3 regions of the Nocardioides albertanoniae genome follow, and region 1 is predicted to be linked to each of the others. Evidence: predicted binding sites of a transcription regulator. Region 1 holds the regulator's gene; each other region holds the start of a gene.

Region 1 (10,410 bases):
CGCCCACGGCTAAGGTTGCCCGGGTGACCGCAACCGACACCGCCTCCGAGACGCCCGTTCGAGAAGCATTGGCAGACGCGGTCGCGACCCTCGGCGGTTCGACCCGAGAGGGCCAGGTGCTGATGGCCGACGCGGTCGCCCAGGCCTTCGCCGACGAGGAGCATCTGCTGGTCGAGGCCGGCACCGGCACCGGCAAGTCGCTGGCCTATCTGGTGCCGTCGCTGCTCCACGACAACCGGGTGGTCGTCGCCACTGCCACGCTGGCGCTGCAGCACCAGCTCGTCGAGCGCGACCTGCCCCGGCTGGTCAAGGCGATCGGCACCCGGCCCGGCGTCGATGCCTCCTACGCCGTGCTCAAGGGTCGCTCCAACTACGCCTGCCTCCACCGGGTGCGCGAAGGCGCCCCCGATGACCAGGGCACCCTGGTCGACGTGCCGCTGGGCCCGATGGCCGAGAAGATGCTCGAGCTGCGCAGCTGGGCGGAGAAGGAGGCCGACAAGGGCGGCAACGGCGAGCGTGACTCCGCGCCGCGCCACACCGACCGCGAGTGGCGTCAGGTCTCCGTCAACCACCGCGACTGTCTCGGCGCCGCGAAGTGTCCCTTCGGTGAGGAGTGCTTCGCCGAGGTCGCCAAGGAGAAGGCCCAGAAGAGCCATCTGATCGTCACCAACCACTCGCTGCTCGCGATCGATGCGATCGAGGGGGTGCCGATGATCCCCGAGTACGACGCGGTGGTGATCGACGAGGCCCACGAGCTGGTCGCGCGGGTCACCCAGGCGGCGACCGACGAGCTGACCGCTGCCGAGGTCGAGCGGGCCGCTCGCCGGGCCCAGAAGCACATCGAGGGCTCGGAGGCCGACGACCTCGCCGACGCGTCCGACGCGCTGCGGGCGGCCGTCAACGAGACCAAGCCCGGTCGGATGATCACCCTGCCCGAGGTCGTCTCCGACGCGCTCGTGCTCGTGCGCGACGCCGCTCGGTCAGCGCTCTCGGCGTTGCCCAAGCCGAAGGACTCCGAGAGCGCCGACCCCGGCTTCCAGCAGGCCAAGGGTGGTCTGCAGGAGGTCTTCACCACCGCCGAGCGGATGGCTGCCGCCCTGGAGTCCGACGTGATCTGGCTCAACGAGGGCACCGACCGCATCCCGCCACGGCTCTGCGTCGCGCCGCTCCAGGTCTGGGCGCAGATGCGCGAGAAGCTGCTGCGGGAGAAGACCGTCGTCTTCGCCTCGGCGACCCTCAAGCTCGGTGGCGACTTCGGGGCCGTGGCCGGCTCGCTCGGGCTCAAGGCAGACGAGCGCACGACGCTGGGCGCCGATGCGCAGCGTACGGAGGATGTGCTGCCGTGGATCGGCCTCGACGTCGGCAGCCCGTTCGACTACGGCAAGCAGGGCATCCTCTACGTCGCCCGCCACCTGCCGCCTCCGGGCCGCGACGGCATGGGCGCCAAGACGCTCGACGAGATCGTCGACCTGGTCGACGCCGCCGACGGACGTACGCTCGGGCTGTTCTCGTCGCGACGGGCGGCCGAGGCGGCCGCCGAGGTGGTGCGGCAGAAGCTGCCGCACCTGACCACGCTGGCCCAGGGCGATGCGCAGCTGCCCGAGCTCGCCGCGCAGTTCGTCGCCGACCCGCACACGGTGCTCTTCGGCACGCTGTCGCTGTGGCAGGGGCTCGATGTGCCCGGTGACACCTGTCAGCTGGTGATCATCGACCGGATCCCGTTCCCACGGCCCGACGACCCGCTGATGTCCGCGCGGCAGCAGGCCGCCGACAAGGCCGGCGGCAACGGGTTCATGCAGGTGGCCGCCACTCACGCGGCGCTCCTGCTCGCGCAGGGCACCGGGCGGCTGATCCGCACGACCACCGACCGCGGCGTGGTGGCAGTGCTCGACGCCCGCCTCGCGACCGCTCGCTACGGTTCGTTCCTCAAGGCCAGCCTGCCGCCGATGTGGGCGACGACCGACCCCGGGCTGGTGCGGCAAGCCCTGAAGCGGCTCTCTGAGTCAGCTTCCAGCTGAGCCGAGTCGGCGCGTTCTGACCAAGAACGACGCCGAGTCGGCGCGTTATAACGCGCCGACTCGACGTTCGTGCAGCTGGTCCTTCGGGGTGATCAGCGGTAGGTCTTGGCCCACCAGCGGTGGGTGGCGCGGTCCGGCGAGGCGGTGCCGTGGCAGGTGAAGGCGGTGCCCTGGCCGCACTTGAAGTTGCTGCTCGCGTTGGCGAAGGTGACCTCGACCTTGCGGATCCGCTTGGACGAGAAGCTCTTGATCGTCTTGGTGGCGATGCCCTTGCGGTTGGGCTTGAGGTGGTAGACGCCGCGGGTGCCGTCGGTGCGGAAGACGCTGACCACGGCGGCGTTGGCGTTGGTGCGGGCCACGTCGACCTTCACCCGCAGCTTCCAGCCCTTGCCGACCTTCTTCGGCACGAGGCGCTGCGAGGCGTACGTCAGGTGCTTGAGGGTGAACTTGCCACCGACGGTCTGGCGCTTGGCGGGCAGCACCTTGCGGCCGTCGTGCACCGGCGGGTAGTAGGCGCGGCCTTCGCTGTAGGTCTTCGACGGGGCCAGGTTGGCGGCGGCGAAGCGGACGTACTCCCGCTTGAGGGTCGTGCCGCGCTCGGCGAGCGCCTGGCGGATCGCGGTGGTGGAGTAGGTCGAGGGGGTGCGGTTCCAGATCCCGAGGATCACAGCGGGCAGGTCGCCGCGCTTCTTCGTGAACTTCTCGGAGAGGTAGCGGAAGAAGATCCAGTTGCCGTAGATGCCGAGGTTGGAGGGGCTGGAGTTGTCCATCGGCTTGCGCTGGTCCTCGAGCTGCCCGTAGGCCAGGTATTGCCGGTTGTCGTTGATGCTGTCGTAGACCTCGTCCTCGGCCCAGGTGGCGGTCGACTCCATCATCCAGCGGTCCTCGCCGGCGTCGTAGGCGAACTGGACGGCGTGGAAGTACTCGTGGGCCGCCGTGACCCGGAGGTTCTCCGTGGGCGTGTTGGAGGAGCCGTACTCGCTGGCGGCGTAGTCGTTGTCGAGCACGCAGTAGGCCGTCGCGGCCTTCTGGGAGACCTTCGTCTCCGGGGCGCAGTAGCCGTAGTAGCCCTCGTCGTAGAGGTTCTGCAGGTAGATGTCGACCTTGCCCGGGGTGACGGCCTTGTCGGCGGCGGGCTTGCGATAGCCGGCCTTCACATAGAGCTTGTGCACCTTGGTGACCACGTCGCGCACCTGCTTGGCGTAGGCCACGGAGGCCTTGTCGCCGCCCTTGCCCGGCGTGTAGTGGACGCAGATGACGTCGCTGCAGGTCTGGGTCAACGCCTTGGGCCGGCGCAGCAGCTCGCGCGCGGCCGCCTTGCTCGAGCGGCCCAGGGAGTCCTTGGCGTTCCACAGGTCGGTGAGCGCGATCGTCGCGTCCGGCCGGCCGGAGACGTGGCGTCCGGGCACGACCTGGCGCGCACCGCGCACGCCCTGGCTGCGCTTGACCTTCTTGGCCGCGTCGAGGGCCTTGCGGGCGTCTTCCTCGGTCATCGGCTTCTCGGCGCTGGTGTCGCCGCCCGTCCTCACCGAGGTCGCTGCTGCGGCCGAGGTCGCGGCAGTGGCGGGCATGGTGGCGGCGAACATCGCCATCACCATGCCTGCGACCACGACGAAGGACAGTTGTTTGCGGTTGCTCCGGCGACCAAGGTTTCGCATCACGTACCAGACGTTCGGGGAAGGCAGACCTCGGCAGTCTAAGCGCACACGACGCGCCCACATCGGTGAAACGCCTACAGCCACGCCATACGGCGTCGGTTCGCGCCGTGGCCGGTCATGACAGCGGCTCTGTCACGCGATGGATGCGGTTGCTTCCGGTCGCCGTGGCGTACGACGTCGACCAGGTCGCCGTCGTGTTGGAGTCGCGGCGCTCGCCGATGGTCCACCAGTCCATCTGGGCCCGGTTGCGGGTCACGTCGAGGATCGAGAAGCCGTGGTCGTCGAAGTTGAGGTGGCGTACGTGGCGGTTGGCGGTCTTGATGATGTTCTCGACCGTCACGCTGACCGTGCGGCGCGGGGCCCCGAGCACGTCTTTGAGGTTGTTGGAGGTGACCGAGGTGGCGACGAACTCGACGCCGGCGGTCTTGCCGAGCGGATAGACGGCCGAGTCGTACGGCAGGTCGCACGCCCACGCGGAGTGGATGTCTCCGGTGACGAAGACGGTGTCGGTGACCGCGTTGTTGCGGATGTGCTCGAAGAGCTCGGTGCGGTCGGCGGTGTAGCCGTCCCACTGGTCGAGGTTGTAGGCGATGCCGTTGTCGGGCAGCAGGCCGGCGACGTCGTTGACCGGTGCGATCAGGCTCTTCGGCAGCGCGCCGAACGTGACCGGCGCGATCATCACCGGGTTGCCGACGATCTTCCACTGCGCGTCGGTGAGCAGGCCGTCCTTGAGCCAGGCCAGCTGCTCGTCGCCGGTGATGGTGCGGTCGGGGTCGTCGACCTTCGCGAGCTCGAGGCGGCTCGCCTGCTCGGAGCGGTAGGAGCGCAGGTCGAGCATGCTCAGCTCGAGCAGGGTGCCGAACCGCAGTCTCCGGTAGATGCGGTCGTGGAGGTGGTCGTCGGTCTCCACCGTCGCGCCCTCGTCATCGGGGCCGGTGTCGACGCGCAGCGGCATCCACTCGTCGTAGGCCTGGTTGGAGCTGGTCTTGCGGTCGATCCAGTCGAACTCGCCCGGCTCGTTGTTCTCCGCGCCCAGCATCCAGGCGTCGTTGGCCGACTCGTGGTCGTCCCAGGTGACGATCCAGGGCAGGCGGGCGTGCGCGTCGGAGAGGTCGACGTCGCGCTTGTACTGCGCGTGCCGGATCCGGTAGTCGGCCAGGGTGTGCATCTCGTGGGCCGGCTCGTGGGGGCGCACGTCGTCGTTGCCCATGCCGTAGCCGTACTCACCCGGGCCGTACTCGTAGAGGTAGTCGCCGAGGTGGATGATCGCGTGCAGGTCGTCGCGCTCGGCCAGGTGGCGGTAGGAGGCGAACCAGCCGGCCTGCAGGTTGGAGCAGGAGACCACCCCGAAACGTACGTTGTCGGGGGTGGCGTCGGCCGCCGGAGCGGTGCGGGTGCGGCCGACCCGGCTGGTCTGGCCGTTGTAGGTGAAGCGGTAGAAGTACCAGCTCTCGGGAGCCAGGCCGGTGACGTCGAGCTTCACGGTGTGGTCGCGGTCGGGGCCGGTCTGCTGCGAGCCCTTGCCGGTGATGCGCTTGAAGTCGGCCGTCGGCGAGATCTCCCAGCGCACCAGAACCTCCTCGCCCTTTCCCGACCCTGCGGTCGCGTCGGCGGTGGGCGTGACCCGGGTCCAGATGACCACGCGATCCGGGAGCGGGTCGCCGGAGGCGACACCGTGCTGGAAATGGTTGAGCGTCGCGCCGGCCGCCTCCGCCGGTGAGGGGAGCGTCATCGTCGCCGCGGCGGCGCCGGTGATGCCGGCCGCCAGGAGGGTGCGGCGATCGAGATGGTTCTGGGCTGGACGGTTCGTGGTCACGCTGTATGAAACGACGCAGCCGCCGGCCCTGTCATGGGCCGGCGGCTGGATTTCACGCAGTGTTCCCGGGTGGTTCCGGGTGGTTCTCGCAACGTTCGGATCAGAGGCTTCGCAGCACAGCGGTCACCTTGCCGAGGATCGTCGCGTGGGTGCCGTCGATGGGCTCGTACGCCGCGTTGTGCGGCAGCAGCCACACCTTGCCGTCCTTGCGCGAGAGCGTCTTGACGGTCGCCTCGCCGTCGATCAGCGCGGCCACGATCTCGCCGTTCTCCGCGGTCGGCTGCTGGCGCACGACCACGAAGTCGCCGTCGCAGATCGCGGCGTCGACCATCGAGTCACCGGAGACCGAGAGCAGGAAGAGCTCGCCGTTGCCGACCAGCTGCTTGGGCAGCGGGAAGACGTCTTCGACGCTCTGCTGGCTCGAGGTCTCCTCGGCCAGGATCGGGCCACCGGCCGCGATCCGGCCGACGAGCGGCACCATGGTCGCGTCGGGGGTGGGGTTGAGGTCGGCGCTGAGGTCGGCCTCGCCGGCATCGCTCTCGTCGCCGGACATCGCCTTGCGGTGGGCCATCACCTCGGGGAGGAAGACCTCGAGAGCGCGGGGACGCTTGGGGTCCTTCCGGATCAGACCACGCTGCTCGAGCGCACGGAGCTGGTGGGCGACGCTGCTGGTGCTGGTCAGCCCGACCGCGGCACCGATCTCGCGCATGCTCGGCGGGTAGCCGCGCTGCTCGATGCTGTCGCGCAGGTGAGCGAGGATGCGCTGCTGACGTGGCGTGAGCCCGGTCGCGTCCGGCGGCCCGTCGGGCAGCTCGCGGACGCGGCTCTTCTTCGAACCACCTGATCCGGTGCCTGTCTTCTGCGTGGTCATGTCAGCACATTAGTCGCATCAGCCCCACGAGTTCAAACATCTGTTCGATCTCGGGAGTGGCGGGTGGCGCGTTGGGAAATTCTTCGAACGCCTACTTGCTTTGTTCGAACACGTGATCTACCTTCGAACACATGCTCGATCGAACACGTGATCGAAACAGACTGATCTGGAGGCCGTGATGAGTGCAACCGTGTATGTGCTGCCCGTAGCCGAGGCGCCGCGCCCCGTGCGGGAAGTGCGTCGCTCGCAGGTGCGGCTCACCCGCCGCGGCCGGATCGTCGTGTTCGCCTTCGCGCTCGTCGTGCTCTTCTCGATCGCGCTCGTCGGCGCTCGGGTCGCGTTCGGGGCCGGCGGTGCCGAGTTTCCAGGCACCTCCTCCTCCGCTCACACGATGGTCGTCGGCGATGGCGACACGCTCTGGGACATCTCCTCGGAAGCGGTAGCCGGCACCGACGCCTCCATCCGGGAGATGGAGCAGACGATCAAGGAGCTCAACAGCCTCGAGTCCTCGATGCTGGTCACGGGGCAGACCCTGATCATCCCGACCGCCCGCTGAGGGCTCCTAGATGTCCGGCTGCCCCCTCACCCCCTGGCGGCCGGCTACCGGGGAAAGACGAGAGTGCCGCAGACGATGGGAAGCGTCTGCGGCACTCTCGCGGTTGTCTGTCGACGACTCGGCGTCTGTGTCAGTGTCGGGGGCGGTAGCTGCCGTCCGAGGTGGTGGGCGGCCACTGATGACTGCGCGAGGCGCGCCGCGGGGGCGGCCACTCGTCCTCCTGCGGCGCCGGCGACACCTGGGACTGTCGCTGGGTGGGCATCGCCTGCGTGGGGATGTCCGCCGCCGGCATCGTCGGGGGCATCGTCGGCCGCGGGCCGGTCTGGCCATAGCGGGCCGGGGCAGCCTGGTAGGCCCCGGACTGCTGGGTCGGATAGCTCCCTGTGCCGTAGCCCGGAGTGTCGTACCCCTGGGTGTCGTACCCCTGGGTCTCGTAGTCGTAGCTCTGGGGCTGTGGCGTCGATGCCGGGGTGGCCGGGTTGGAGTAGTAGGGCTGAGGGGGCGGCGGCTGATAGGTCGGACCGCCGTAGGCCGAGCGGTTGCCCGTGTCGCCGAACGACGAGCGGTTGCCCGTGTCGCCGAACGACGAGCGGTTGCCGGTGTCGCCGTAGGGCGACTGGCTCCCGGTGTCGTAGCCGTAGCTGTCGGCGTAGGGCGACTGGCTTCCGGTGTCGGTGCTGTGCCGGCCGTACGACCCGGTGTCCTCGTAGCCGTAGGAGCTGGTGCCGTAGTAGTCCTGGCTCGAGTAGTCCTGGCCCGGGTATTCCGGGTCCGGGTAGTCCTGCTCCTCGACGTAGGCGTTGGAGTGGCTGCCGGAGTATTCCTCGGCGGGTGGAGCGGTGGGGGAGCCGGTGAGTGCGCGCCAGGCCTTGCCGGCGAAGGTGAAGGTCAGGAAGAGGCAGGCGACCGCGGCGACCGCAGCGATGGCCAGCTTCGCCCAGGCGCCGGACTCGCCGCCGCGTGCGTCGGCCCCGAAACCGACGGCGACCCACACCAGGACACCCCAGATGATGAGGAATCCCAGCGTCGCGATCGCAGGCACGATGAATGGTGGCCGGGGTCCGTTACTGGGGCGCGTGCCTCTCCGCGGCCCGACGCGGTTTCCTCCGGAGATGTTTGTCACGGGGGACATTCTTACTCATCAAGGCCAGCCGGGGGCCGTTGAACCGGAATCTTTAAGTGTTTGATCGCCCGCCGCGCCGGGCTCTCGCGGCGTCTCCTCGGGGCGACACGCCGGGCTCACGGTGAATCGCGATCGGCGCTTGCATCGTCTTGGAGGCGGGCGTACGGTTACCACTACATCTAGTAGTTACACCGCTGTAGTTATCCACATATAGTTCACATGAACAGGTGGATGGTTCACAGCGGTGAGGGTGTTGTTCCACAAGGACTCACGCTCGTATCCACAGATTCCACAGGCATCGGCCGCATCTGGGTCGGGCTGGATCCACAGGCTCCGGGTCCACGTGCCTGGCCCAAAGACCGCGACTCAAGAAAGGGGCTCGACGTGCTCTGTCCGTTCTGCCGCAACAGCGACACCAAGGTGCTCGACTCCCGTGTCGCGGAAGACGGCGGCCAGATCCGGCGCCGTCGGGTCTGCCAGGGATGCGAGAAGCGGTTCACGACCGTCGAGCAGATGCAGCTGATGGTGACCAAGCGCTCCGGCGCCGCGGAGCCGTTCAGCCGCGACAAGTCGGTGCACGGCGTACGCAAGGCGTGCAAGGGTCGGCCGGTCACCGAGGATCAGCTCGCCTGCCTGGGCCAAGAGGTCGAGCAGACGCTGCGGAGCCAGGGTCTGGCCGAGGTGCCCAGCCACGAGGTGGGGCTGGCGATCCTCGCGCCGTTGCGCGAGCTCGACGAGGTGGCTTATCTGCGCTTCGCGAGCGTCTACCGGGCCTTCGGCTCGGCGGACGACTTCGAGCGGGAGATCCAGATGCTGCGTACCGAGCGTGAAGTCCAGGCCCACGAGGCGAAGCATCCGGTCGAGGTTCCGGTGGGCACCGACTAGATCCCACGGCCATCGCTTCGAGGTGGCTCACAGACCGGTCCGGGCGGGCCGTGGGGAAGCGACCCGTCCGGACCATCCAGCAAGGCAGTAACAACAGGAGACTCGACCATCAGCACCGACCAGCAGCACGGCACAACGATCGATGACCACAGGATCGACAACAGGGGGAACCACGAGATGACGGACACAGCAGCAGAGGCACAGGCACCAGCGAAGGCGGGCGCCCGGTTGAAGGTCGAGCGGATCTTCAGCACCGAGGGTGTGCACCCCTACGACGAGATCAACTGGGAGCGACGCGACGTCGTCCAGAAGAACTGGAAGACCGGCGAGACCGTCTTCGAGCAGACCGGGGTCGAGTTCCCCGACTTCTGGTCGCTCAACGCCTCGACGATCGTGACGACGAAGTACTTCCGCGGTGCGATGGGCTCCGAGAAGCGCGAGCAGAGCCTCAAGCAGCTGATCGACCGGGTCGTGAACACCTACGTCGCCTCCGGCAAGGAGAACGGATACTTCGTCAGTGACGACGACGCCGATCTCTTCGGTCGCGAGCTCACCTGGCTGCTCGTCAACCAGCACTTCGCCTTCAACTCGCCGGTCTGGTTCAACGTCGGCACCGAGTCCCCCCAGCAGGTCTCGGCCTGCTTCATCCTCTCGGTCGACGACTCGATGGACTCGATCCTGAACTGGTACAAGGAGGAGGGCCTGATCTTCAAGGGCGGCTCCGGTGCCGGTCTCAACCTCTCCCGCATCCGCTCCTCCAAGGAGCTGCTGAAGTCCTCCGGCGGCACCGCCTCCGGCCCTGTCTCCTTCATGCGTGGCGCCGACGCGTCCGCCGGCACCATCAAGTCCGGTGGCGCCACCCGTCGTGCCGCGAAGATGGTCGTGCTCGACGTCGACCACCCCGACATCGAGGAGTTCGTCGAGACCAAGGCGCGCGAGGAGGACAAGATCCGCGCGCTGCGCGACGCCGGCTTCGACATGGACCTGGGTGGCCGCGACAGCCACAGCGTCCAGTACCAGAACGCCAACAACTCCGTGCGCGTCTCCGACGAGTTCATGCGTGCCGTCGAGGAGGGCAAGAAGTTCGGCCTTCGCTCGCGCACCACCGGTGAGGTCATCGAAGAGGTCGACGCCCGCGAGCTCTTCAAGAAGATCTCGGTCGCCGCGTGGGAGTGTGCCGACCCGGGTCTGCAGTACGACGACACGATCAACGACTGGCACACCAACCCGGAGACGGGCCGCATCACCGGCTCCAACCCGTGCTCGGAGTACATGTCGCTCGACAACTCCTCCTGCAACCTGGCGTCGCTGAACCTGCTCAAGTTCCTCAAGGACGACGACACCTTCGACGCCGAGCGCTTCCAGCAGGCCTGCGAGGTCGTCTTCACTGCGATGGACATCTCCATCTGCTTCGCCGACTTCCCGACCGAGGCGATCGGCGAGACGACCCGCGACTACCGCCAGCTCGGCATCGGCTACGCCA
Region 2 (10,410 bases), 2.1 Mb from region 1:
CGGCGTAGGTCTTCTTGGTGCGGGAGAGGTTGCGGGTGTTCTCCTTGACCTTGTCGAAGACGACCACCGTGTCGTAGAGCGAATAGCCGAGGATGGTCAGGAAGCCGGTGACGGTCGCCGGCGTGACCTCGAACCCGACGATCGCATAGACACCGACGGTGATGACCACGTCGTGGAGCAGCGCGGCGACGGCCGCGACCGACATCTTCCACTCTCGGAAGTAGATCCAGATGAAGAGGATCACGCCGACCAGGAAGATACCGAGGGCCAGGCCCGCCTTCGAGGCGACCCGCTCACCCCAGCTCGGGCCGATGCCGGTGCGGCTGACGTCGTCCTCGGCCACGTCGGCGGTCTTGGTGATCGCGCCCATGATGTCGGCGTCGCCCTCGGAGCCGTTGCCGACCGCCTTGGTCTCGATCACGATCGACCTGGGTCCGGACGTGCGCACCGTGGCGCCGTCGGCGGCCTCGACCGAGGTGTCACCCACGGCCGTGCGCAGCTCGTCGGCCATCTTCTGGTCGGCCTTCTCGACCGAGACGGTGTAACGCGTGCCGCCGGTGAAGTCGATGCCGAGGTTGATGCCCTGGAGGGAGACGCCGAGGACGACGGCGACGAGAACGACGGCCGAGATGGCGTACCAGAGCATCCGGCGGCCGACGAAGTCGAACGACTTCTCGCCGGTGTAGAGCTCCTTGCCGAGCCGGGAGATGGACATCTTGCTCATCAGGCCTTGCCTCCGACCAGAGTGGTGGTGCCCGGACGGGCGTCGTCGACGGTGCCGATGGCGCGCTGGTCCATACCGGAGAGCACGTGACCCTTGTTGAAGAAGCCCCAGCGGGCCATCAGCTTGGTCATCGGGTAGGTGAACCAGAAGAAGGCCAGCACGTCGATGATCGTGGTCAGGCCGAGCATGAACGCGAAGCCCTTGACCTCGTTGGTCGCGAAGACGTAGAGCACGAACGCGGCCAGGAACGAGACGGCGTCGGAGGCCAGACAGGTGTTGCGCGCCCGGACCCAGGCCGTGTCGACGGCCACCCGCATCGAGCGACCCTCACGCATGTCGTCACGCATCCTCTCGTAGAGGATGATGAAGGAGTCGGCGGTGATACCGATACCGACGATCAGACCGGCCACACCTGGCAGGTCCAAGGTGACGCCGGCGGTCTCGCTGAGCAGCAGGACCATCCCGTACGTCGCAGCACCCGCCACGGCCAGCGACCCGATCACCACGATGCTCATCGCGCGGTAGTAGAGGACCGAGAAGACCACCACGAGGATCAGGCCGATCAGGCCCGCCCAGAGTCCGGCGGTGAGCTGGTTGCCGGCGAGGCTCGGGCCGATGACCCGGGTCTGGATGCCTTCCTCGGGGAAGTCGAGCGGCAGCGAGCCGTACTTGAGGTTGTTGGCGAGCGCGGCCGAGGTCTTCTGGGTGAAGTCACCGCTGATCTGGGCGCCACCGCTGATCCGCGAGTCGGCGGTCGGGGCGGAGATGACCTTGCCGTCGAGGACGATCGCGAACTGCTCACCGGAGCCGGCGATCGCGCCGGTGGTCTCGGCGAAGGTCTTGTTGCCGTCGGACTTGAAGTCGAGGGTGACCACGTAGTTGGCCTGCTGCTGCGGGATGCCGTAGGAGGCTTCCTTGATCTCGGTGCCTTCGATGACCGCCGGGGTCAGCAGGTAGGGCGCGCCCTGGTCGTCACAGGTCAGCAGCGGCTGACCGGGGACGTCCTCGATCGGGTCGGAACCGGGCGCGGGGCAGGAGAAGCTGCTGTACTTCGTCGCCCACTCCGTCGGCGGCTGGCGCATGAACTTGACCGCGTCGTCGACCTTGACGGTGGCGTTGTCGCTCTTCTTCTCCGCGTCGGCGTCGGCCGAGGCGCTCGGCTTCGACGACGCGTCGCCGGAGGCCGACTCGCCCTCGCTGGGCGAGGCCTTCTCGCCGGCGAACGGCGCACGCGGGGAGGTGCCGGGGGCGGCGCCACCGGTGGGGTCCTGCTGGATCATCGAGCCGGGGTCGTTGCCGCCCGCGCCGCCGCCACAGGGCTTCTGCGGGCTGCAGGCGACCAGACGGAAGCGGAGCTTCGCGGTCTGACGAACGCGCTCGGCGGTCTCCTGCTGCACCTTGCCGGTGCCGGGGATGGAGACCTTGATGACGTCGTTGCCCTCGGTGGTCACCCGACCACCGGTGATGCCGCTGCCGTTGACGCGCTGGTCGATGATCGACTTCGCCTCGTCGAGGCTCTCCTTCGGGACCGAACCGCCCTCGGAGTTCTTCGCGGTCATCGAGATCTCGGTGCCGCCGCGCAGGTCCAGGCCCAGCTCTGGCTTCCAGGTGCCGGCGAACGCGATGCCACCGAACATGATCGCGATCGCGAGGAAGAGCAGAGCCAGGGTCCGGCCGGGGCGCGCTGTCTTGCGTGCCATGTTGGTGGTCAGTCCTTCTTGTCGAGGTCCACGATGACGTTGTCGGCATCCGCGGAGGTCTTCTCGGCCGGGGCCTCGACGGCGTCGTCGCTCGCCTCGTCGGTCTCCTCGGTCTCGTCGGCCTCGTCGATCTCGTCGGCGGGCACGACGTCGACCTTCTGGGCGACCGCCTGACGCACGACCTGGATCACGACGCCGTCGGCGATCTCGACCTTGATGTTGGTCGTAGTCTCCTCGACCTCGGTCACGGTGCCGAAGACGCCAGCGGTCAACATCACCTTGTCACCCGGCTGGAGGTTGAGCTGCAGCTCACGGGCCTGCTTCGCACGCTTCTGCTGAGGCCTGATCAGCAGGAAGTAGAACAGGACGATGATGACGATAAAAGGCAGGAATTCCACGGGGGTTCGGCTCCGACAGTCTCAGGGGTCACCGGCAGTCGCTCGGCGACGTGCAAGTCTAACCAGGCACCTGGTTGAGAGTGTGACTCAGGGCTCATCCCAGAGCGAGTCGGCCGACCAGGCCGCGGCCTCGGCACTGGCCGGCACCGGCAGCCCCAGGTGACCCCAGGCGGCCGGGGTCGCGACACGGCCCCGCGGCGTACGGGCCAGGAAGCCGGAACGGACCAGGAACGGCTCGGCGACCTCCTCGACCGTCTCGCGCTCCTCCCCCACCGCGACAGCGAGGGTGGAGATGCCGACCGGGCCGCCGCCGAACCTGCGGCACAGGGCGTCGAGGACGGCGAGATCGAGGCGGTCCAGGCCCAGCGCGTCGACCTCGTAGAGGTCGAGCGCCTTCGCGGCGATCTCCTGGGTGACGGTGCCGTCGGCCTTGACCTGCGCATAGTCGCGTACGCGGCGCAGCAGCCGGTTGGCGATGCGTGGTGTGCCGCGGGAGCGGCCGGCGATCTCGGCGGCGCCGTCGTCTTGGAGGGTGACCTCGAGCAGGCCGGCGGAACGGCGCACGATCAGCTCGAGATCCTCGGGCTCGTAGAGCCCGAGGTGGCCGGTGAAGCCGAACCTGTCGCGCAGCGGCCCGGGGAGCAGGCCGGCCCGGGTCGTGGCACCGACGAGCGTGAACGGCGGCAGGTCGATCGGGATGGCGGTCGCACCGGGGCCCTTGCCGATGACCACGTCGACGCGGAAGTCCTCCATCGCCAGATAGAGCATCTCCTCGGCGGGGCGACTCATCCGGTGGATCTCGTCGACGAAGAGCACCTCGCCCTCGTTGAGGCCGCTCAGGATCGCGGCCAGGTCGCCGGCATGGGTGATGGCCGGGCCGGAGGTGATCCGCAGCGGGGCCGACATCTCGGCAGCGATGATCATCGCGAGGGTGGTCTTGCCCAGCCCCGGAGGCCCGGAGAGGAGCACGTGGTCGGGGGCCCGCTCGCGTCGGCGGGCCGCCTCCAGGACGAGACTGAGCTGCTCGCGCACACGTTGCTGGCCGATCAGCTCGTCGAGCGTCTTGGGGCGCAGCGCCGCCTCGACGGCGCGGTCGTCACCGTCGGCCTCGGCAAGCGTGAGGGATGCGAAGTAGTCGTCCTCGGCCCGGTCCAGGTCGTCCTCGTGCATGGGGTCCTACGCCTTCGAGAGGGTGCGGAGCGCGGCGCGGAGCAGCAACGAGATGTTGGCCTGGTCGCCGGCCTCGGGCTCGATCGCGGTGACCGCCTTGTCGGCGTCCTTCGCGCTGTAGCCCAGCCCGACCAGAGCCTCGCTGACCTGGTCGCGCCAGGGGGCAGACGCCGCGGTCGGCGCCGGCGCGGCGGCGGTGCCGGCGGGCGCGCCGACCCTGTCCTTGAGCTCGAGGATGACTCGCTGGGCGCCCTTCTGGCCGATGCCGGGCACCTTGGTGAGGGTCTTGGTGTCTTCGCTCGAGATGGCCAGGCGGATGCCGTCGGGCGAGAGCACCGCGAGCATCGCCTGGGCGAGCTTCGGGCCGACCCCGGAGGCGGTCTGGAGGAGCTCGAAGAGGGTGCGCTCGTCGGTGTCGGTGAAACCGAACAGGGTCAGCGAGTCTTCGCGCACCACCAGGCTGGTCGGCAGGTGTGCCTCCTCGCCGGGGCGCAGCGTGGCCAGCGTGTTGGGGGTGCAGAGCATCTCGATGCCGATGCCACCGACCTCCACGACGGCGGTGGAGAGGCTGACGGCGGAGACGGTGCCGCGCACGGACGCGATCATCGGGTGATCCTTCTTCTCGGTTGCTGAGCGGCCGCGGCCACCGCGGCCTCGATGCGGTTGTTGGCCCCGCCACGCCACTGGTGGGTGATCGCCAGCGCCAGCGCGTCGGCCGCGTCGGCAGGCTTCGGCGCAGTGGGCAGCCGCAGGATGCGGGTCACCATGGCGGTCACCTGGGCCTTGTCGGCCCGACCGTTGCCGGAGACCGCCGCCTTGACCTCGGAGGGAGTGTGCAGCGCGACCGGGAGCCCGCGGCGGGCGGCGCAGACCATCGCCAGGCCGCTGGCCTGGGCGGTGCCCATGATCGTGGACACGTTGGAGCGCGCGAAGATGCGCTCGATCGCCACCGCCTCGGGCCGGTGCTCCTCGATCCAGGCGTCGATGCCCTTCTCGATGCTCACCAGGCGGTCCCAGACGGGCAGGTCTGCCGAGGTGCGGATCACGCCGACGTCGACCATCGACAGCGGCCGGCCGAGCGATCCGTCGACCACGCCCATCCCGCACCGGGTCAGGCCGGGGTCGATCCCAAGCACCCGCATCAGCACCTCCATCGAACGTCTGTTCGTAGCGTACAGACTCCCGAACTCGTCACCGATCCCAGACACGCCCGGACGCCGAAACGTCACTCCCGCAGGCCGAAGCGTCACATATGCAGGTCGAGCGGTCACCGTGGTGACCGCTCGACCTGCAGGGGTGACTTCTCGGCTGAGGAGGGTCAGGCGTCGACGGCTTCCATGACCTCGTCGGGGATGTCGGCGTTGGAGAAGACGTTCTGCACGTCGTCGAGGTCGTCGACGACGTCGATGAGGCTGAAGACCTTGCCGGCCGCGGCGGCGTCGGCGACAGGGATGTCCATGCTCGCCACGAACTGCACCTCGGCGGAGTCGTAGTCGATGCCGGCCTCCTGCAGCGCCGTACGCACCGCGACGACGTCGCTGGCGTCGGAGAGGATCTCGAAGGACTCACCGAGGTCGTTGACGTCCTCGGCACCCGCGTCGAGGGTGGCCTCGAGCAGGTCGTCCTCGGCGACTTCCTTGCCCTCCTGCGACTTCGCCACGACGACGACGCCCTTGCGGTCGAAGAGCCGCGAGACCGAGCCCGGGTCGGCCATGGTGCCGCCGTTGCGGGTGACCGCGGTGCGGACCTCCATCGCGGCGCGGTTCTTGTTGTCGGTCAGACACTCGACCAGGAGGGCGACACCCTGCGGGCCATAGACCTCGTACATGATCGTGGTGTAGTCGACGCCGCCGCCGTCGAGACCGCCGCCACGCTTGCGGGCGCGCTCGATGTTGTCGTTGGGGACGGACTGCTTCTTCGCCTTGTAGATCGCGTCGAAGAGGGTCGGGTTGCCGGACGGGTCAGGACCACCCATCTTGGCTGCGATCTCGATGTTCTTGATCAGCTTCGCCCACAGCTTGCTGCGCTTGGCGTCGATCGCAGCCTTCTTGTGCTTGGTCGTTGCCCACTTGGAGTGGCCGCTCATCTGGAAACCGTCCTTTGCCCCGCGTCGTCGCTGTGCTTGTCGAGCCGCCACCGGCTCCGTCGTGTTCTCAGACGAGCTACAGGGCAGCAGAGGGCCCAGTCTAACTACGTGCCGCCGCTCACCCTCAGCAGCAGGTCTCCAAGAAGAGCCGGTGCAGCCTGTCGTCGGCGTTGACCTCGGGGTGGAACGAGGTCGCCATCAGCGGGCCCTGGCGTACGGCGACGGGGTGAGCGGCCACACTGGCCAGCACCTCTACGCCGTCGCCCACCTCCTCCACCCACGGCGCACGGATGAAGACGCCGTGCACCGCGCCGTCGAGCCCGGTGAGCTCGAGGTCGGTCTCGAACGACTCCGTCTGCCGCCCGAACGCGTTGCGCCTCACGGTGATGTCGAGGCCCCCGATGGTCTCCTGGCCCTGCGCGGTATCCAGCAGCCGGTCGGCGAGCAGCACCATGCCGGCGCAGGTGCCGAGCGCCGGCATGCCCGCCCCGACCCGCTCGCGGAGCGGGTCGAGCAGGCCGAACGTACGCGCGAGGCGCCACATCGTCGTCGACTCACCGCCGGGGATGACCAGGGCGTCGCACGCGTCGAGCTCCTCACGGCGGCGTACGGACGTGCCCTTCACCCCCAGGCGGTCGAGGGCGGCGAGGTGCTCGCGGACGTCGCCCTGGAGGGCGAGCACGCCGACGGTGGTCACCAGCCGCGCTCCGCGAACTGGATCGAACGGGCCGGCTCGTCGACGTTGAGGCCGACCATCGCCTCACCGAGCCCGCGGGAGACCTTGGCGACGACATCAGGGTCGTCGTGGAAGGTGGTGGCCTTCACGATCGCCTCGGCGCGCTCGGCGGGGTTGCCCGACTTGAAGATGCCGGAGCCGACGAAGACACCCTCCGCGCCGAGCTGCATCATCATCGCGGCGTCGGCGGGGGTCGCGATGCCGCCGGCGGTGAAGAGCACGACCGGCAGCTTGCCGCCCGCGGCCACCTCCTTGACGAGCTCGTAGGGCGCCTGGAGCTCCTTGGCGGCGACGTAGAGCTCGTCGTCGGCGAGGGTGGTGAGGCGGCGGATCTCGCGCCGGATCGTGCGCATGTGGGTGACCGCGTTGGACACGTCACCGGTGCCGGCCTCGCCCTTGGAGCGGATCATCGCCGCGCCCTCGGTGATGCGGCGCAGCGCCTCGCCGAGGTTGGTCGCGCCGCACACGAACGGAGCGGTGAAGGCCCACTTGTCGATGTGGTTGTCGTAGTCGGCCGGGGTCAGCACCTCGGACTCGTCGATGTAGTCGACACCGAGGCTCTGCAGCACCTGCGCCTCGGCGAAGTGGCCGATGCGCGCCTTGGCCATCACCGGGATGGAGACGGCCTCGATGATGCCGTCGATCATGTCGGGGTCGGACATCCGGCTCACGCCGCCCTGGGCGCGGATGTCGGCGGGCACTCGCTCGAGCGCCATCACCGCCACTGCGCCGGCGTCCTCGGCGATCTTCGCCTGCTCGGGGGTGACCACGTCCATGATCACGCCGCCCTTGAGCATCTCCGCCATCCCGCGCTTGACTCGCGAGGTGCCCGTCGTGTTCGTGCTGTTGTCCATGCGCCGATCGTAGGTCGGATCAGCGCGTACGCCGCTACCAGAAACCGCTGGTCAGGCCACTGTTGTCAAAGTGGACTGCTAGGCCAGGGCTCGGGTGGCGTCGGCCACGGCGGTGGGCGTGCCGGCGAGGGACCAGAGAACTCCCCCGGCCTCGACCTGAGTCGTCGCGCCGCCGGCGCCGAGCACGAGCCCCCAGCCGGGGAGGCGGTCCCAGTCGGGCACGGAGTGCTGGCAGAAGAGATGGAGCTTGCCCTGGGCGATGGCGGTGAGGTCCATCGAGCCGGAGCCGAGGATGCGGATGGAGGCGGCTCCGCGGGCGACGCGGATGTAGGCCTCGCCGGCCGGCTGGCCCAGCTTGGAAGGGTGCAGATAGGTCGTCAGGCAGCCCAGGGAGAGCGGCAGGTCGGACATCGCCTCGAGCGGTTCACCGTTGCGGGTGGTGGGCAGCTCGGGGCCGCCGACGTAGACGGCGTCCTCGGCGGGCGAGTAGACCGCGCCCAGGACGATGCTGTCGGCGTCGGCCGGGTCGCCGTCGGTCAGGGCGAGGGCCGAGCACCACCAGTCGAGGCCGCGCACGAAGTTGTAGGTGCCGTCGACCGGGTCGATCGTCCACACCCGGCCCGTGGTGGACTCGCGGGCCGAGCCCTCCTCACCGAGGATGCCGTCGCCCGCGTGCTCGGCGGCGAGCCGCTCGACGATCGCCTTCTCGGCGGCCTTGTCGGCCGCGGTGACCAGGTCGGAGACCGACGTCTTGGTCTCGATCGAGTCGCCGATGCCCTCGCGGCGCATCCTCGCCGCGAGCGAGCCTGCCTCGCGCACGAGCTCGGTGGCCAGGCGTACGTCTGCTTCGGTGGGCACGGTCATGAGGCTGCCTCCTCCTCTGCGGTGGCCCGCTCCTCGGCGAGGGCCTGGCTGCGGACGGTCCAGACGCGCTGCCCCACGGTGACGGTGGAGGCGACGGCGAGGATCCACAGAGCGATGTAGATGAGCAGGTCGAGGTCGAAGATGCCGGCGAAGCCCGTCAGCACGAGGACCAGGACGAGCCGATCGGCGCGTTCGGCGATGCCGACGTTGGCGGTGAAGCCGAGCGACTCGGCGCGGGCGCGGGCGTAGGAGGTGACCGCGCCGATCACCAGGCACCACAGGCTCAGCGCGAGATAGAGGTCGGAATCGCCCGGCCCGGCGAAGTAGAGCGCCAGGCCACCGAAGACCGCGCCGTCACCGATGCGGTCGAGAGTGGAGTCCCAGAAGGCGCCGAACTTCGAGCTGCGCCCCATCGCGCGCGCCATCGCGCCATCGATCAGGTCGCTGAAGACGAAGCAGGTGATGAACACGGTGCCGGGCAGCAGCTCGCCGCGCGGGTAGAACGCCAGCGCGCCGACCGCGACCCCGATCGTGCCGACGAGGGTGACGACGTCGGGGCTGATCCGCAGCGCCACGAACAACCGGACGATGGGCGCGAGGACGACTCCCTGAACGAAGCCTTTGATGTGATCCAACATGGCGCGGCCACGGTATCGGACGTTGGCGTCGGTCGAGCCGCCGGAGCCGCAAGGCGGAGGCGTGTCGAGACCAACACAGTGCGAACAATCGGGATCGGACTGTGTTGGTTTCGACACGCTCGGCCGCAGGCGGCCTCGCGGCTCAACCAGCGGAGGTGCTGACGCCTTCGGTGAGGTCGCGGACCTCGGCGTAGCGGGCACGGACGGCGGGGTCGGGGTCGGCCTGGAACGTCTCGGTGCCGGCCATCGGCCACGTCGGTGGCTCCTCGCCGCCGACGAGGGTCCAGGCGGCTTGGCGGGCGGCACCGTCGGCGACGTACTCCCCCGGCTCGGGGACGAGCACGGGATGGCCGAAGACGGCGGGGGCCAGGCGGCGTACGGCCTCGGAGCGGGCGCCGCCGCCGACGAGGAAGACGCGGTCGACCGAGACCCCCTGCGACGTCAGCGCGTCGATGCCGTCGGCGAGCCCGCACAGCAGGCCCTCGACCGCCGCGCGCGCCAGGAAGGCGGGCTCGGCGGTGGACAGGGTCAGGCCGTGGAGAACGCCTCGGGCGTCGGGCCGGTCGGGGGTGCGCTCCCCCTCGAGATAGGGCACGAGGACGAGGCCACCGGATCCCGATGGTGCCTCGAAGGCCAGCTGGGATAGCTCCTCATGGCCGACCCGGAGCATGCGGGTGGTGGCGTCGAGCACGCGCGCGGCGTTGAGGGTGGCGACCAACGGAAGGTAGCGGCCGGTGGCGTCGGCGAAGCCCGCCACCGCTCCGGTCGGGTCGGCGGTAGGGGTCTCCGAGACGGCGCAGGCCACCCCGGAGGTGCCGATCGAGACGACCACGTCGCCGGGCCGGGCGCCGACGCCTAGGGCTGCACCGGCGTTGTCGCCGCAGCCCGGCCCGAGCAGCGCCCCGGCCGAGGTCTCCCCTGCCACCGCCGACGGGTCGAGCACCTGAGGCAGCACGACGTCGTCGCGTCCCAGCGCACGTTTGAGCAGGTCGCGCCGGTAGTCGCCGGTCGCGGCCGAGTAGTAGCCGGTGCCGCTGGCGTCGCTGCGATCGGTGCGCAGCGCCTCGAGGTCACCGCCCCCGGCGAGCTTCCAGGTCAGCCAGTCGTGGGGCAGGCACACGGCAGCCACCCGCGCCGCCGCCTCGGGCTCGTTCTCGGCCAGCCAGCGCAGCTTGGTAGCGGTGAAGCTCGCCACCTGCACCGAGCCGACAGCCTCTGCCCAGGCGGCCGGCCCCAGCTC
Region 3 (10,410 bases), 3.4 Mb from region 1:
CTCGCGAGCGAACGTCCCACTGACCGAGACGTTTCGGGCAGGTATGCAACCGATGACCCCGGTTCGGACATCAAGGTGTCGTCGGCCCGATCTAATTGAAGGCCCAGAGTCCGGAGCGAGGCGCGGAATGATCAAGCGGGGAATGATCGAGCAGGGCACGTTCAAGGGGAGAACCATCGAGCGGGGCATGGCCGTCGGGGCGCTCCTCACCCTCCTGGCAGGCATGTCCGTGGCATGCGGCACCGACCCGGCAGCGCAGACGGCGCCCGAGGCGAACACCTCACCGGCGGCCGCCTCCTCGACCAGCCCGTCGACCTCACCGAGCGCGAAGCCGAAGCCCAAACCGAAGCCCAAGCCGTCACCGACCTCGGGCCCGCGGCTGTTCGGCAACGGCGCGAGCGGCGACAACGTACGCGACCTGCAGGCGCGCCTGAAGCAGATCGGCTGGTTCAACGCCGGCGTGACCGGGTTCTACGGCAACGTGACGACCGAGGCGGTGAGCGGGTTCCAGGCCAAGCGCGGCATCGCGGTCACCGGCTTCGTCGACCAGACCACGCTCGACCGGCTCCACGCGATGACCCGCGAACCGACAGAGGCCGAGCTGACCAACGCGCCGCCGCCGGTGGCCGCCGCCAAGCTCGATCCGCGCTGCCTGAGCGGCCGGGTGCTGTGCATCGACAAGTCCACCTCGATGCTGCGCTGGGTCATCGGCGGCACGGTGCAGATGAGCGTCGAGGTGCGCTTCGGCTCCCAGGAGCTGCCCACCCGCGAGGGCCAGTTCTCGATCTTCGCCAAGAGCCGCGACCACGTCTCCACCATCTACAAGACCTCGATGCCGTTCGCGATGTTCTTCTCCGGCGGCCAGGCGGTCCACTACTCCCCCGACTTCGCCGCCAACGGCTACAACGGCGCCTCCCACGGCTGCGTGAACGTACGCAACCATGCCGCCATCACCTCGCTCTACGACCAGGTCCACATCGGCGACGGGGTCGTCGTCTACTGGTCCTGAGGCGGGTGCGCCGGCAGCTGTCCGGCCTGCGGCGAAGATTCCTGACACGTACGCAGACGGCCTACCCTTGAGCCATGAAGGCGCTGCTCCTGGAGAACATCCATCCCGTCGCTGTCGAGAACCTCGAGAAGGCTGGCTTCGAGGTCGAACTGCGCAGCAAGTCCCTCTCCGAGGACGAGCTCGTGGAGTCCCTGCCGGGCGTGACCCTGCTGGGCATCCGTTCCAACACCCACATCACCCCGCGCGTGCTCGAGGCGGCCACCGACCTCAAGGCGATCGGCTGCTTCTGCATCGGCACCAACCAGGTCGACCTGACCTCGGCGGCCGAGCACGGCGTGGCCGTCTTCAACGCCCCCTACTCCAACACCCGGTCGGTGGTGGAGCTGGTCCTCGGCTACATCATCAGCCTCGCCCGCCGTCTTCCCGAGAAGACCGAGAAGATGCACGCCGGCGTCTGGGACAAGTCGGCGAAGGGCTCCCACGAGGTGCGCGGCCGCACGCTGGGCATCATCGGCTACGGCAACATCGGCACCCAGCTGTCCAACGTCGCCGAGGCGCTGGGCTTCTACGTCATCTTCTACGACATCGCCGACCGGCTCGCCCACGGCAACGCCCGCCGGATGAATTCGCTCGACGAGCTTCTCGAGCAGGCCGACGTGGTCTCGATCCACATCGACGGCCGCCCCGGCAACCTCGGGATGTTCGGCGAGGAGCAGTTCGCGAAGATGAAGCCGCGCTCGATGTTCATCAACGCGGCGCGAGGCTTCCTGGTCGACAACGACGCGCTGCGCAGGCACATCGAGTCCGGCCACATCGCCGGCGCCGCCCTCGACGTCTTCCCGACCGAGCCCAAGGCGCAGGGCGACCCGTTCGAGTCGCCGCTGCTGGGGCTCGACAACGTCATCCTGACCCCGCACGTGGGCGGCTCGACGCAGGAGGCCCAGGAGGAGATCGGCTGGTTCGTCTCCGGCAAGCTGCGTGACTTCGTTCACGCCGGGTCAACCGCGCTCTCGGTCAACCTGCCGGCCGTCCAGCCGCCGCCGCTGACGGAGGGATCGCGGCTCGCGCTGCTCCACGACAGCGTGCCCGGCGTGCTCGCCGAGCTCAACAACCTGCTCGCCGCCGAGGGGCTCAACGTGACCGGCCAGTATCTGGCCACGAGCGGCGAGACCGGCTTCGTGGTCACCGACGTCACCGACGTACCTCCGACGACGCTGGAGAAGATCACCGCCGACCCGCACACGAAGTGGGTGCGCGCCTACAACGCGTGAGGCTGGGGCATGCCTGCCGAAGAAGGCGATTTCGCCAGGCATGCCCTACGGTTTCAGCCCATGGATCTCCCTCAACATTGGCCGCTGCCTGAGGCAGCCGACCTTCTCGGCGACATCTTGGCGGCCTACGCCGAGCCGACTCGCCGCTATCACGACAGCCGTCACCTCGCCGAGGTGCTGGAGCGGATCGAGGAGCTGCGGGAGGAGGGTGAGCGTTTCGACCCGCTGACGGTCACGCTCGCGGCGTTCTTCCACGACGCCGTCTACGACGGCGAGCGCGATGCCGAGGAGCGCTCGGCGACGTGGGCCGAGGAGGCCCTGCGCGACCACCTGGACGCGGACGTGGTGGCCGAGATCGCCCGCCTGGTGCGCTTGACCGAGACCCATGACCCCGAACCGCACGACCTCGGTGGGCGCGTGCTCTCCGACGCCGACCTGGCGATCCTGGCGTCCCCGAAGGAGCGCTACGGCGAATACGCGGCGACCGTCCGTGAGGAGTACGGCTACCTCTCCGACGAGGAGTTCCGCGTCGGCCGCGCCCAGGTCCTGGAGGGCCTGCTGGAGAAGGAGTCGCTCTTCTCGACCCCCTACGCGAGGATCAGCTGGGAGGCCGCCGCCCGGGCCAACATCGCGGCCGAGATGGAGACCCTGGCTCCATAACTGTCACCTGATCGATAACGATTGGTGGCGGGCCGATCGCCGGTGACAGAATCTGGCGGTGAGCTTCCAGACGTACGCCGAGCTGTGGCGGATTCCCGATGTTCGCCGCATCCTCGTGCTGGGTCTGTTCCTGCGCCTGCCGATGCCGGCGTCGGCGGTGATCGTGACCCTGCACGTGGTCGGCCCGCTCGACCGCTCCTACGCCGAGGCCGGCCTGGTCTCGACCGTGCTCGCGATCGCGATGGCGATCTCCGCGCCGTGGCTCGGTCGGCTGCTCGACCGGCTCGGCCTGCGGCGTACGCTCCTGCTGCCGTTGGCCGTGCTCCCGATCGCGTGGTCGGTGGCGCCGTGGGTCGGCTACCTTCCGCTGCTCGCGCTGGTCGCCGTGGCCGGCCTGTTCACCGTGCCGTCCTTCTCCGTCGTGCGGCAGGTGATGATCCGCTCGGTCGGCCCCGGCAAGCGCACCGCCGCGCTCAGCGCCGATGCGGTCATGACCGAGCTGTGCTTCATGACAGGGCCGCTGATCGGGGTGCTCGGCGCGAGCTACCTGGGCACCTCGTGGGCGCTGATGCTGAGCCAGTGGCTCGGGATCGTGGCAGCCGTCGGGCTCTGGCTGCTCAACCCGGCGATCACGGAGAGCGAGAGCGTCGACCCTGCCGAGGCGACCGCCTCCGTACCTGCCGTCGCGGCGGCCATCCCCGCCGCCGTGGCCACCGCCGACGGCGGCGCCGCCGAGCCCTCGTCCCGGCGCTGGAGGCTGCCCACCTGGGTCAGCCCCGGCGTCGTGCTCCTCCTCGCCGGCACCTTCGCCGCCTCGCTCATCCTCGTCGCCGAGGATCTCGGCACCGTCGCCGCGATGCGAGACTTCGACCGGACCACCTATCTCGGCCTGGTGATGGCGGTCTGGGCCCTGGGGTCGCTGCTCGGCGCGCTGATCTACGGTGCGCTCAACAGCCATCCGTCGGCCGCGATGATGCTGGTGCTGCTGGGGGCGACGACGATGCTCGCCGCCATCGCCCCGGAACCGATCTCGTTCGCAGCGCTGCTGCTGGTCAGCGGGTTCTTCTGCGCACCGACCCTGACCGCCGCGCTCGAGGCGATCACCAGCCGGGTCTCCTCGTCCGTACGCGGCGAGGTGATGGGCTGGCACGGCTCGGCCATCACCCTCGGCAGCGCCGTCGGCGCCCCTGCCGCCGGTTTCGCCATCGACATGATCGGCTGGCAGGGCGGCTTCCTCCTCGGCGGCGGCCTCGGCCTGCTGATCTCGACAGCGATCTGGCTCACCACCCGTCGCATCTCGAAGCCCTACCCCGAAGCGTCAGGCCTGCAGGCCGAGTAGTCACTCCTGCAGGCCCAAGCGTCATTCCTGCAGGCCGAGACGTCACGGGGTGACTTCTCGACCTGCAGACCCGACTTCTCAACCTGCAGACCTGACCTCTCGACCTGCAGGGGTGACTTCTCGGCTAGCGGGGTTTGCGACGGCGGAGGCCGGCGGCGATGAGGGCGGAGACGAGGTCGCGGGAGGAGACGGCGACGGCACCGGCAGAGATCATGTCGTCGTAGGCCTCCGCCGGTACGTCGTAGTGGTCTCGGTCGAAACCGCGCGGCGGCACTCCGACACGGCCGGCGAAGGCATGCAGCTCGTCGTAGGAGGTGTCGCTGGCGAGGTGCGACCACATCCGGCCACGGCTGGGTACGTTCGGCGGGTCGATGAGGATCACGACCCCTTCATACCCTGCGCACCGCTACCGCGGGCTTGATCCGTCGGCAACAATGGCCTCGATGAACACGACAGTGCTGTTCGATGCTCGGGCGAAGGTCCTCCACGACCTGGAGGCCCGTGGACTCGCAGGTGCAGCCGCCGTCTCCGCCCTCGAGGACGCCATGACCCAGCGGGGCTGGTGGGTCGAGCAGTGGCCCGAGGGCAAGGCGTACGTCGCCGGGCTGGTCGCCCAGGACGTGCAGGACCTGCTCTTCGACTCAGACAGGTCGGCACGCTGGCCGGTGTGCGTCTCGTGCCCGCCGGAGGCGCCGGTGCACTCGCTCCACATCACCCCCGACCTCGGCGGGCCGGACCCGATCTGGATCTGCGAGGAGAGCGGCGACGCGGTCGCGTCGCTGGGCGACCTCTGAGTCAGGACGGCCCGAGCTGCAGGTGCAGCGCATACCGGTCGGCGCGGTAGACCGAGCGGCACATCTCGACGTAGCGGTCGCTGGCGACCGACCTCCGCTGCCTGCGGAGGACCGGCACACCGACCGAGAGGCCGAGCAGGGTGGCCTCCTCGATGTTGGCCACGTCGGCACGGAAGGTGTCGTCGACCCACGTCGGGCGCATCTCGCGGCTGGCCAGCTCGGCATAGAGGCTCGTGGGCGCGGTGCGTTCGAGCAGCCCGGGCACGATCGCCTCGTCGAGGTAGACGTCCTCGATGCAGATCGGCACGCCATCGCCGCTGCGCAGCCGGCGCCAGTGGACCACGGACGTCCCCGGGCTCACGCTCAGCCAACGCGCGATGGTGGGGCCGGCCTTCTCGCGTTTGAGCATCAGCGTCTCCGAGCTCGCGTGCATCCCTCGGCGAGCCATCTCCTCGCTGAAGCCCATCACGGCGCTCGCCATCCGCGGCGGCCGGGCCACGAAGGTGCCCCGCCCCGGGATCCGCACCAGCAGACCGTCGGCGACGAGCGCGTCGAGCGCCTGCCTCACCGTCGCCCGCGCGACGCTGAACTTCTGCACCAGGTCGCGCTCGGACGGCGCCGAAGCCCCCGGCTGCTCACCGGCGAGCAGCTCTCGGACGTACTCCCGGATCTGGACGTGCTTGAGCGAGCGCTCACCCGCGACCGACCGCACCATGAAAGCAGAGCGTAGGTGTCCTTCCGGCGTACGTCCGGCGTATGCCCCAGGTTTGGTCAAGTTGTGACATTGCAACGAGATGAGGCAGTTCGGCTGCAACGAAACCGAAACCGCTCGATTCACTAGAACAAGTGTTCGATAACGAGTACACTGCAGGAGTGGACTTCCAGGGAACACTCTTCGCGCCCGCCGACGACGAGACCACCGAGCCTGCCTACGAGCGGCTCCACCTCGACCGCGGTGCCTGGGTCGACATCGCCCGCGGCTGGCTGCCCGAACCCGACGACGTCTTCGAGACGCTGGTCAGCGAGGTCCCGTGGCACGAGGAGACCCGTCAGATGTATGACCGCGTCGTGGAGGTGCCGCGCCTGCTGCACACCTACATGCAGGGTGATCCGCTCCCCCACCCCCGCCTGGCCGAAGCCCGTGGCCGGCTCACCGCCCACTATCTGCCCGAGCTGGGCGAGCCGTTCGTGACTGCCGGCTGCTGCTACTACCGCAACGGCAACGACTCGGTCGCCTGGCACGGCGACAAGATCGGCCGCGGCCGCACCAACGACACGATGGTCGCGATCGTCTCGGTCGGAGATCCGCGCCGGCTCGCGCTGCGACCTCATGGTGGCGGCAAGGGGATGAGCGTGGAGATGGGCCACGGTGACCTCGTCGTGATGGGTGGCTCCTGCCAGCGCACCTGGGAGCACGCCATCCCCAAGGTCTCCTCCGCCGGCCCGCGGATCTCGGTCCAGTTCCGGCCTCGCAACGTCTTCTGATCCCGGCGACCAGCGGGCGGTCCACCGTCCGGAGGCGGGGCCCGGATGCGTTCCGTACGCTGGTAGGAAAGGATGGGACCGCCAGCCGAAGCCTTGGAGCCGCCTTGACCACGACAGCACCACCCCTCGCCCCGCCGACCGCCGAAGACCTCGCGAGGGCGAAGGAGATCGTCGGGCGGGTCAGCAACGCCTTCAGCAGCCGAGTCGTCGGGCAGGAGCGGCTGCGCACCGCGCTGTTGATCGCGCTTCTCTCCGAGGGTCACGTGCTGCTGGAGAGCGTGCCCGGGCTGGCTAAGACGCTCGCCGCCTCCACCCTGAGCCAGACGGTCAAGGCGCAGTTCTCCCGCATCCAGTGCACCCCCGACCTGCTGCCCAGCGACATCATCGGCACCCAGGTCTACGACCAGCGCAACCACGAGTTCGAGACCCAGCTGGGCCCCGTGCACGCCAACTTCGTGCTCCTCGACGAGATCAACCGCTCCTCGGCCAAGACGCAGAGCGCCATGCTCGAGGCGATGCAGGAGCGCCAGACCTCGATCGCCGGCCACATCCATCCGCTGCCGCGCCCGTTCATGGTGCTCGCCACGCAGAACCCGATCGAGGAGGAGGGCACCTACGTCCTCCCCCACGCACAGATGGACCGGTTCCTGCTCAAGGAGATCGTCAACTATCCCAGCGACGGCGAGGAGCTCGTCGTGCTGGAGCGCATCGAGGCCGGCACCCTCGGCCCCGACCACGACGACACCGCACCGGTGGCCTCCCCCGACGACGTGATCTGGCTGCAGGAGCTCACCAAGCGGGTCTACGTCGACCCGGCGATCAAGCGCTACATCGTCGCCCTCGTGCAGGCCACCCGCAACGCCGACAAGCTGCTCGGGCCGCAGATGGGCTCCTACGTCGAGATCGGCGCGTCACCGCGCGCCTCGATCGCCTTCCTGCAGGCTTCCCGTGCGGCGGCGCTGCTGCTCGGGCGCTCCTACGTCACCCCCGAAGACGTCCGCGAGCTGCGCCACAGCATCCTGCGTCACCGGCTCCACCTCAGCTTCGAGGCCCTGGCCGAGAAGGTCCAGCCCGAGATGCTGGTCGACGCGCTGGTCCGCGCGGTGCCGAGCCCCTGACCTGGCCGAGACACACGACATGGCGACCTATCTCCCCCGGATCCGCACGCGGCTGATGATCCACGCCCACCGTAAGGTGGTGGGTCTGCTCGACGGTGAGTACGCGTCGCTGCAGACGGGCAGGAGCATGGACTTCCACGACCTTCGCGGCTACGTGCCCGGCGACGACGTGAAGGACATCGACTGGAAGGCGACCGCCCGCTCGCGCACCCTGCTGGTCAAGCGGTTCGCCGCCGAGCGGCAGCACCTGGTGCTGCTGGCGATCTCCACCGGCCGGAGCATGGCCGCCCAGGCGACCGGCACCACGACCAAACGCGACCTGGCCATCTTCACCGCCGGGCTCGTCGGCTGGCTGGGCGTGCGCCACGGCGACAAGGTCGCGGTCGCCTACGGTGACTCGAGCGTGCAGAAGCTCACCAAGCCCGCCGACACCGAGATCGCGCTCGAGCGTGCGCTGGGGCTGGCCCACGACGCCACCAGCGTCGACGCGGCCGAGGCCGACATCGTCGCGGTGCTGCGCCACATCGCCGCCAACGTACGCCGCCGGGCGATCCTGCTCGTCGTCACCGACGAGCACGAGCTCAGCGAGGAGATGGCCACCGTGCTGCGACGCCTCACCGTGCAGCACGAGGTGCTCGTCGCCGGCATCGACGATCTCGACCCGACGGCCGCCGTGACCGGCAGCGGGCCGACGGTCGACGTCGACACGGTCGCCGCCCTGCCCGGCTGGCTCAGCGGCGATGCCGTCCTCCAGGCGCAGTACGCAGAGCTGGCCGCCACCGAGGAGCACGGCCTGCGCGGCAGCCTCGACCGTCTCGGCATCGCCTACCAGCGCGTCCGCGACGACTCCACCGCCATCGGCGCGATCTTCCACCTGCTGGAGAGGCACCGGCATGCGCGGCGCTGAGGTCCCGGAGGAGTTCCAGCAGCCGATCGCCCACTCGGGGTGGTGGCTGGTGCTCGCGCTCGCGCTGCTGGCCGCCGTGGTGCTCTACTACCTGGCGGTCATCGTGCTGACCCGCCGGCCGAAGCCGACCGTCGAGGTCGAGACGCCGTGGGTGCCGCCGGCGCGCGACGTACGAGCCGAGCACCTGGCCGAGATCGACCGGATCGAGCGCGCGGTGAGCCGCGGCGACCTACCGGCGCGGGTCGGGCATCAGCACCTGAGCCGTACGGTGCGCGACTACGTCGCCGAGGTCAGCCAGGTGCCGGCCGACAAGATGGTGCTCGCCGACCTGAGGGCGAGCGTACGCAGCGACCCCCGCACCCGTCCGCTGGCGATGGCCGTCGAGGTGATGTACCCGCCCGCCTTCGCCTCCGACGAGGAGGGCCGGGCGGCCGACCGTTTCCCCGAGGCGCTCGGCCGGGCTCGGCAGGTGGTGACGTCATGGACCTGAAGTGGCCCCTGATCGGCGTCATCGTGCTCGTCATCACGATCGCCGCGGCCGTGGCGATCGTCGTCTGGGCGGATCGGGTGCACCGCCGTCCCGTCGATGCGGTGCTGGTCGCTCACACCGAGCGGCTGCGACGGCTCCCCCGTTTCCGCGAGCTCGCGACCCAGCAGCGGTGGCTCTCCTGGTGGCAGACCGCGGCAGTCGCCCTCGCCGTCATCGGCTGCATCTGGCTGATCGCCCGCCCGCAGGCCACCGACGTCAGCCAGCACCGCTACTCCACCCGCGACATCGTGCTCTGCCTCGACGCCTCGACCTCGATGTTCGACGAGGACACCCAGGTCACCCAGGCCTACTCCCAGCTCGTCGACGGCCTCGACGGCGAGCGGGTCAGCCTGGTGCTGTGGAGCGACGCCGCGGTCACCGTCTTCCCGCTCACCGACGACTACGGCTGGGTGCAGGACGAGCTCGGCCGCGCGGGCCGTGCCTTCGCCCTCGGCGACCAGGAGTACGTCGCCGGCACCTATCTCGGCAAGGAGCGCGCCTCGCTGATCAGCGACGGCATCGTCTCCTGCGTGAAGCGGTTCGACATGTCCAACTCCGAGCGCGGCCGGGCCGTCATCGTCGCCTCCGACAACGACCCGCAGGGCGGCCCACCGGTCTACTCGCTGCCCGAGGCCACCAAGTTCGCCAGCGAGCGCGACGTGCAGCTCTTCGGCATCGGCTCCTCCGACCTCAGCTTCCAGGAGGACAAGCGCGCCAGCTTCGAGCAGGCCGTGACCGACACCGGCGGCACCTTCTCCCTGCTCGGCGACGACGGCTCGATCGAGTCGATCCTGGCGGGCATCGACAAGCTCTCCGCCGACGAGGTCGTCGAGCCGCCCAAGTATCAGGTGCGTGACGCCCCCGGCTGGCCGATCGCGACGATCGTGCTCGGGGTGCTCATGCTCCTCGGCGGCTGGCTCTACGCCCTCTTCCGCTCCGGCGGCCTCTCGCCGACGGCCTGGTCTCGGCAGGCTCGACCGCCGATGGCCCGCCCGAAGGAGCGGGTGTGATGAGCGCGAAGACCTGGCAGATCCTCACCATCGCCCGCCGTGTGCTGATCGTGCTGCTCACCGTCGTCGTCCTGGCGCGTCCGACCTGGGGCGCGGCACCGTCGCAGATGCGTACGGCCGACCTGGACGTGCTCGTCGTGGTCGACCGCACCCGGTCGATGGTCGCCGAGGACGGACCGGGCGACGTGTCTCGGATGGCGCTGCTCAAGAAGGATCTCAAGGCGCTCTCCGCCGAGCTGCCCTCGGTGCGATTCGGGGCGATCACCTTCGGCGGCGAGGTCGTGCGCA

Evidence for each region. Region 1 encodes LexA, which represses DNA repair genes until DNA is damaged. Its sites were predicted from a motif close to TCGAACANNTGTTCGA; they were not measured.
Region 2: ruvC (crossover junction endodeoxyribonuclease RuvC) is a predicted target of LexA. The motif match lies at 5,146-5,161, and genes of this name have one in related genera.
Region 3: FB381_RS04690 (alpha-ketoglutarate-dependent dioxygenase AlkB) is a predicted target of LexA. The motif match lies at 5,912-5,927, and genes of this name have one in related genera.

What each region holds. Positions count from the first base shown of each region.
Region 1 is NZ_VFOV01000001.1:4,398,392-4,408,801, reverse strand. It holds gene FB381_RS21095 (SGNH/GDSL hydrolase family protein) at 1-13, shown strand, start outside; gene FB381_RS21090 (ATP-dependent DNA helicase) at 24-2,018, shown strand; gene FB381_RS21085 (MXAN_6640 family putative metalloprotease) at 2,111-3,676, opposite strand; gene FB381_RS21080 (alkaline phosphatase D family protein) at 3,792-5,492, opposite strand; gene lexA (transcriptional repressor LexA) at 5,593-6,363, opposite strand; gene FB381_RS21070 (LysM peptidoglycan-binding domain-containing protein) at 6,542-6,919, shown strand; gene FB381_RS21065 (hypothetical protein) at 7,050-7,961, opposite strand; gene nrdR (transcriptional regulator NrdR) at 8,427-8,927, shown strand; gene FB381_RS21055 (vitamin B12-dependent ribonucleotide reductase) at 9,105-10,410, shown strand, end outside.
Region 2 is NZ_VFOV01000001.1:2,261,668-2,272,077, reverse strand. It holds gene secF (protein translocase subunit SecF) at 1-724, opposite strand, end outside; gene secD (protein translocase subunit SecD) at 724-2,424, opposite strand; gene yajC (preprotein translocase subunit YajC) at 2,433-2,822, opposite strand; gene ruvB (Holliday junction branch migration DNA helicase RuvB) at 2,910-3,992, opposite strand; gene ruvA (Holliday junction branch migration protein RuvA) at 3,999-4,598, opposite strand; gene ruvC (crossover junction endodeoxyribonuclease RuvC) at 4,595-5,134, opposite strand; gene FB381_RS10780 (YebC/PmpR family DNA-binding transcriptional regulator) at 5,311-6,078, opposite strand; gene pdxT (pyridoxal 5'-phosphate synthase glutaminase subunit PdxT) at 6,203-6,775, opposite strand; gene pdxS (pyridoxal 5'-phosphate synthase lyase subunit PdxS) at 6,772-7,668, opposite strand; gene FB381_RS10765 (inositol monophosphatase family protein) at 7,747-8,532, opposite strand; gene pgsA (phosphatidylinositol phosphate synthase) at 8,529-9,170, opposite strand; gene xylB (xylulokinase) at 9,313-10,410, opposite strand, start outside.
Region 3 is NZ_VFOV01000001.1:984,208-994,617, reverse strand. It holds gene FB381_RS04725 (L,D-transpeptidase family protein) at 128-1,009, shown strand; gene serA (phosphoglycerate dehydrogenase) at 1,084-2,280, shown strand; gene FB381_RS04715 (HD domain-containing protein) at 2,341-2,940, shown strand; gene FB381_RS04710 (MFS transporter) at 2,999-4,279, shown strand; gene FB381_RS04705 (DUF4031 domain-containing protein) at 4,404-4,661, opposite strand; gene FB381_RS04700 (hypothetical protein) at 4,723-5,073, shown strand; gene FB381_RS04695 (GntR family transcriptional regulator) at 5,075-5,788, opposite strand; gene FB381_RS04690 (alpha-ketoglutarate-dependent dioxygenase AlkB) at 5,947-6,558, shown strand; gene FB381_RS04685 (AAA family ATPase) at 6,663-7,676, shown strand; gene FB381_RS04680 (DUF58 domain-containing protein) at 7,696-8,583, shown strand; gene FB381_RS04675 (hypothetical protein) at 8,570-9,073, shown strand; gene FB381_RS04670 (VWA domain-containing protein) at 9,064-10,122, shown strand; gene FB381_RS04665 (vWA domain-containing protein) at 10,122-10,410, shown strand, end outside.